2 regions of the Kitasatospora sp. NPDC023176 genome follow, and region 1 is predicted to be linked to the other one. Evidence: riboswitches for the same ligand, from Rfam matches in the RefSeq annotation. Region 1 holds a riboswitch; the other holds the start of a gene.
What was found. Region 1 has a riboswitch for cyclic di-AMP ahead of ACZ3YL_RS28965 (M23 family metallopeptidase). Riboswitches for the same ligand answer to the same signal wherever they lie in the genome.
Positions count from the first base shown of each region.

Region 2: it holds a riboswitch for cyclic di-AMP, as region 1 does, so the genes downstream of both, ACZ3YL_RS00070 (transglycosylase family protein) here and ACZ3YL_RS28965 (M23 family metallopeptidase) in region 1, are expected to answer to the same signal.

Region 1 covers NZ_JBVHIP010000025.1:107,352-110,553, reverse strand. The annotation lists gene ACZ3YL_RS28970 (MFS transporter) at 1-793, opposite strand, end outside; cyclic di-AMP (ydaO/yuaA leader) riboswitch at 1,190-1,373, shown strand; gene ACZ3YL_RS28965 (M23 family metallopeptidase) at 1,376-2,353, shown strand; gene ACZ3YL_RS28960 (APC family permease) at 2,709-3,202, shown strand, end outside.
Region 2 covers NZ_JBVHIP010000001.1:12,616-15,817, forward strand. The annotation lists gene ACZ3YL_RS00065 (sirohydrochlorin chelatase family protein) at 1-776, shown strand, start outside; cyclic di-AMP (ydaO/yuaA leader) riboswitch at 1,271-1,433, shown strand; gene ACZ3YL_RS00070 (transglycosylase family protein) at 1,441-2,778, shown strand; gene ACZ3YL_RS00075 (LacI family DNA-binding transcriptional regulator) at 3,193-3,202, opposite strand, start outside.

The DNA of each region.
Region 1 (3,202 bases):
CCAGCAGGAAGAACACCCCGCTGAACGCCGCGTAGACGCAGAGGGTGACCAGGTTCACGGCGGTGAACAGCCGGGAGGAGAACAGTCCGAGCGGCAGCATCGGATAGGGCGAGCGCCGCTCGACAGTCACGAAGGCGGCGCCCAGCAGCAGGCCGATCGCGCCGGTGACCCAGACGGCGGGGGACAGGCCCTCCCCGGCGGCGGTGAGCGCGTAGGTGATCGCGCCGAGGGCGAGCGCGGCGAGCAGCGCGCCGGGCACGTCGAAGCGGCCGGTCGCGGACTCGTCCCGGCTCTCCGGGACGTAACGGGAGGTCACCGCGATGACGGCGGCGGCCAGCGGCAGGTTCAGCAGGAAGATCCAGCGCCAGCCGGGGCCGTCCACCAGCCAGCCGCCGAGGAAGGGGCCGACGGCTGCCGACACCCCGCCCAGGCCGGACCACAGGCCCACCGCCGCCGAGCGGTCGTCCGGGTGGAAGACGGCCTGGAGCATGGCGAGCGAGCCCGGGGTGAGCAGCGCCCCGCCGATGCCCTGGACGGCGCGGGCGGCGATCAGCACGTGGATGGTCGGGGCGGCGGCGCAGGCCGCGGACGCGGCGGCGAACCAGACCACGCCGATGAGGAAGACCCGGCGCCGCCCGTAGCGGTCGCCGAGGGCGCCGCCGAGCAGGATCAGGCCCGCCAGGGTGAGCAGATAGGCGTTCAGGGTCCATTGCAGGGAGGCGAGGGAGGCGCCGAGGTCGGCGCCGATCCGGGGGAGGGCGACGTTCACCACGGTGCCGTCGAGCATCGCCATGCTGGAGCCGAGCACCGTTGCCAGGAGAACCCAGCGACCCTGCGCGGTGCCCAGGCGCAGAGTTCCTGCTTGAGAGGTGGCCACCGGCTGATCCTGCGCCCGCCGGGGTGTACGTGACAAGGGTCACCGGGTGGTGTGTCGGCCCGTGGCGGTTCGTGACCGGACGATCGCGCAGGGGTGGCCTGGTCGGCGCAGGGTGCTGGATCAGTGGCACGGGGTGAATGGATTGTGCACGTACGGTGCAGCGGATCATTCGGAGGGTGACCACTGCGCCGGGATTGGTTGCCGATTCAAGAGATCGACATTGCTTCACCTGAACGGATGAGTTTTAGTTCAGCGACCGCCCGGCCAGCCCGGACGGATCCACCGGGTGGAACGCCGAGTCCTGCCGCTGCCCGGTGGCTCGCACCGAACTCTGTACGGCAGGAGCGGGGGACCCACAGGTAAGTCGCCGGACCGGAGTTCGCGCCTCTTCAGGGCGTGGACGACCAGGACCGGCTTGGGGTGAAGCCGCGCATGCGGCCGGGCAACTCCAGCCCGAACCCGACAGCTCACCTCGCAGGCGTCGGAGAGGAAAATTCCATGCCTGCACAGGCTCGTCGTATCGCCCTGCCCCGTGCCGCCCGGATCGGCATCGCCACCGCCGTCACCGGCGCCTCGTTCGTCCTGCCGCTCGTGACCGCGATGGGCGCCCAGGCGGACACCTCCCCGGCTGCTCCGGCCGCCTCGACCGCTTCGGTCGCCTCGGTCGCTTCGCAGGACGCCGCTCCGGCCGCCGGGCACCAGAGCTACCGCGTCATCAGTGGCGACACCCTCTCGAAGATCGCCGACATCAAGGACGTCCAGGGCGGCTGGCACGCGCTGTACGAGCAGAACCGCTCGGTGGTCGGGGCCAACCCGAACCTGATCTTCCCGGGCCAGCAGCTGGCCCTCGTGGGCCACGCGGCTGACGCCGCGAAGCCCGCCGCGCCCGCCGCGCCCGCCGCCCCGGCGAAGCCGGCCGCTGCTCCGGCCACCCAGGACGCCTCCGCCGCCGCGGACACCCAGGTGCAGGTCCAGACCGAGGCCGCCAAGCCGGGCGCCCAGCTGCAGACCCAGGTGCAGACCGCCGCCCCGGCCCAGGCCGTCACCGCCGCCCCGGTCGCCGTCACCACCGGTTTCGTCGCCCCGCTCGCCAACCCGGTGCTGGGCGAGGCCTACGGCGTGGCCGGCTCGATGTGGGCCTCCGGCCACCACACCGGCCAGGACTTCATCGCCTCCACCGGCACCCCGCTGCGCGCCGTCGCCAAGGGTGTCGTGGTGAAGGCCGCCAACGACGGCGCCTACGGCAACGAGGTCGAGATCAAGCTCGCCGACGGCAAGTACGCGCAGTACGCGCACCTGTCCTCGATCGGCGTGAAGGTCGGCCAGAGCGTCACCACCGGCCAGCAGCTGGGCCTCTCCGGTGCGACCGGCAACGTGACCGGCCCGCACCTGCACTTCGAGATCCGCACCGGTCCGGAGTACGGCTCGGACATCGACCCGGTCGCCTACCTGCGGGCGCACGGCGTCGCGCTCTGATCCCTGGTCCCTTCCACGGGACCGTGTGAACCACCGCTGATGCGGGGCGAATCGACCGCCCGGGATGGTCATGTCGGGTGACCGCTCGACCGGGTGATCGCCGCAGCAGTGGACCTGGGCGCGGGACACGCCCACGGCCGGCCCGGCCGCACGGGACAAGCTCTCGTACGGCCGGGCCGGCCACCGCCGTTTCCGGTCCGTGGCGGTGTTCGGGGCCTCGAACGCGCCGTCAACCCGTCGGCTTCGTCGGATCATCAGCCGTACTCCGGGGCGGCCGTCGGCGCGCGATCCTGTCGGTCAGTCAGTGCCCGGCCGGTTCGGCGGGCGGCAGTGTCCGGGTGGACGAGGAGGCCGGATGACCGTCCGGAGCGGGGACGCGGTCGGTTCCGCCGGTGAGCGGGCCGGGCCGGGCGGGGTCGACCGGCTGAAGGCGGACTCGGTCGGCCTGGCGGGCGTGGTGTTCATGGCGGTCGCCACCGCGGCCCCGATCACCGCGATGACCGGGAACCTGCCGATCGTCATCGGGCAGGGCAACGGGGTCGGCGCGCCGGCCGCGTACGTCCTGGCGACCGCGGTGCTCACGGTGTTCTCGGTCGGGTACGTGGCGATGGCCCGGCACATCACGGCGGCCGGGGCGTTCTACGGCTACGTCTCGCACGGGCTCGGCCGGGTGGTCGGGATGGCCTCGGGGATGCTCGCGCTGCTGGCCTACATGATCTTCGAGGCCTCGGTCATCGGCTTCTTCGCGTACTCGCTGCGCGGGCTGGTCCGGTCGCAGCTGGGCGTGGACCTCGGCTGGGGCTGGTACGCGGTGCTCGGGATGACGGCGATCGGGGTGATGGCCTGGTT
Region 2 (3,202 bases), on a different contig from region 1:
TGCTCTCGATCGTCCGCAGTGAGCACACCGGCGTCCAGGCCGCGGTCGGCTACCTGCCGACCGATGGCACCGCGGCCGGGGGCACGGAGGAGTACACCGTCGCGGACCTACTGGCGGCGGCCGCCGAGGCCGGACTGCCGATGCCCGTCGTGGTGCCCCTGGTGCCCGGCCCGCACGACTTCCTGACCGGGCTTCACGCCCTCGCCGCGGAGTACGGAGCGACCGTCACCTCCGCGCTGGGCCCGCACCCGCTGCTCGCCGAGGCCGTCCACGTACGGCTGTCCGAGGCCGGGCTGGCCCGGGCCGACCGGGCCCGGCTGTTCGCCATCGCGACCGCCGCGGACGGCGTGGTCCTGACCACCGTCGGCGGCGAGGACGCGGCCGCCGCGGCCGGGATCACCGGTGTGCTGCTGGCCGCCCGACTGGCCGTCCCGGTCGTCTCCGCGGCGCTCGACGTGCCCGGCTCGGTCGCCGCCGCCGTCAACCACCTGAAGGAGACCGGCTCCCAGCGCCCCGCGCTGGCCCCGCTCGTGATCGGCCCGGAGGCGGACTCCGAGCTGCTCGCCACGGCCGCCGAGGAGACCGGCTGCCCGTCGGCGGCACCGCTGGGTGCGTACCCGACGGTCGGCCAGCTGATCGCCTCCACCTACCTGGCCGCACTGCCGACGCCGACGGCGGAGGAGCTGGCCGAGGCCGAGGAGGCCGCCGCCACCGCCGGAGCCGGGGAAGGCTCCCGCCGCGCCCACGCGGCCGGCGAAGGGCCCGTGGAGGGCTGACGGACACCTCCTGAGCTCCGGCGGATGCCCGCCGGAGCGCCCGCGACCGAGCGTCGTGGCACCCGCACCACCGAAGGGCCCGGAACACCTGCGTTCCGGGCCCTTTCGACGTGTTCGGATTGCCCCGCAGGAGAGTTAAGCGGTCAATGCGACGCAATGTCCGTTCTGGTGTCATTTGTCGATGAATAGTCGGCGCGTTGTCCCGCGCTCGATTCACTGGAGCTCCCCCGACTCGCGAGCGCGGCCCATGGCGCTTCAACGCTCCGTCACTTCATTCCTGAGGCGGAGCCAGTTATGGGAATCCATCGTGAAATTGCGAGAAAACGATCATTTGCGATCATGAATTACGAACCATTTGGCGTTTCTCGCTAAACCGTGATGCGCATCACAGGTATTTGCGGTTTTAACTTAAGTCTGCTTAACGTGCTCCCCGTTCGTGACCACACGGACCCAGTTCATCCGCGACGCCGAGTCCTGCCGTCGGATGTCCTGGCAGCGCGAAAACGCATCACGGCAGGAGCGGGGGAACCACAGGTAAGTCGCCTTGAACCGTTTTCCGGAACGGTCCAGGGCTAGGGGTGAAGCCGCGCCCACAGCGCGGCCGGGCAACTCCAGCCCGAATCCGACAGCTCACCTCGCAGGCGTGGGAGAGGACCGCGTCTTCATGCTGCCTTCCAACGGCAACCGCCTGTCCAGCCGCACCCGTCGCGTGATCGCCGCCCTCGGCGTCGCCGGCGTCGGCCTCACCGTCCCCTGCCTCACCACCGGCACCGCCAACGCCGCCTCAGTCGCCACCTGGGACAAGGTCGCCCAGTGCGAGAGCACCGGCAACTGGAGCATCAACACCGGCAACGGCTTCTACGGCGGCCTGCAGTTCACCTCCAGCACCTGGGCCGCCTTCGGCGGTACCGCGTACGCACCGCAGGCCAACCAGGCCACCAAGGACCAGCAGATCGCCATCGCCGAGAAGGTCCTCGCCTCGCAGGGCCCCGGCGCCTGGCCGGTCTGCTCCGTCCAGGCCGGTCTGACCAAGGGCGGCGCCCCGGCGACCGTCGACACCTCGGCCGGCTCCACCACCGCCAAGGCCACCGCCAAGCCCGCCACCAAGCCGGCCCAGGCCGCGAAGCCCGCCAAGCCGGCGGCGCCCGCCCAGGACCAGGCGCAGGCCTCCAGTGACTCCGCCGCCGCGTCCTCCGCCGCCACCGACTCGGCCGCCTCCGCCAACGGCGGCTGGGCGCAGCAGCGTCAGGCGCAGGCCCAGGGCGGCGGCTACACCGTCGTCGACGGCGACTGGCTGTCCTCGATCGCCGACAAGCACAACGTCCAGGGCGGCTGGCAGCGGCTCTACGAGCTCAACCGCGGCACCCTGACCGAGGGCCCGGACACCATCTACCCGGGCGAGCAGCTGACCTTCGGTGACGGCGGCGCGGCCCAGGCCGACCAGTCCTCCACCGCCACCAAGTCCGGCTCGGACTTCACCTGGTTCGACCGCTCGCAGAAGTCCGGCCAGGCCTCGAACGGCGGTGCCGTGAACGCCAAGCCGATGGCCCAGGACAAGTCCACCGCCTCGAAGCCGGCGTCCAAGCCCGCCGCGAAGCCGGCCGCCCAGGCGCAGACCCCGGCCCCGGCCCAGGCCGCCACCGGCAGCATGGCCGCCGCGGTCTCCTTCGCCCAGTCGAAGGTCGGCCAGGCGTACGTCTACGGCGGCACCGGCAACGGCGGCTGGGACTGCTCCGGCCTGACCCAGGCCGCGCTGCGCGCCGCGGGCATCAACATCCCGCGTGTCGCCGCCGACCAGGCCGCCGCCAGCACCCACGTCTCGCTGGACAGCCTGCAGCCGGGCGACCTGCTGTTCTGGTCGAACAACGGCCAGGACTCCGGCGTCTACCACGTCGCCATCTACATCGGCGGCGGCCAGTACGTCGAGGCCGCCAACCCGAGCTCGGGCGTCCGCCTCCAGACCATCGCCAACTGGGCCCCGGACTTCGCCGGCCGGGTCTGAGGACACCGCGCTCACCGCGCACCCCTGACGGCTGACGGTCGTTAGCCGACCGCCCCGGGAGAGTCTGGTCGCTCCCCCGGGGCTTCGGCGTATCCGCGAGGTCGACGTCCGCATGGTCAGACTCCGGCCCGCGGGGCATGCTGCTGCTCTGCACCCGAGGAGGAGGCACCATGGCCCAGGTCGCCGTCACGCTCGACGCGAACCTCGCGATCGACGCGATGCTGCTCTCCGGTACGGCCGACGGGCAGCGGGTCGGCGCCGACCGCCCGGCCGTCCAGGAGTGCTGAGCGGACGGGCCGACCGGTCGAGACGGCCGCACCGGCACGCCGACGGGCCCCGGAGAGCAACCGCCCTCCGGGGCCCGTCAGTTGGCACCGCCCACCGGCCTCGGCGCACGAAGCCGGCCCATCGGCCTCAGCGCCCG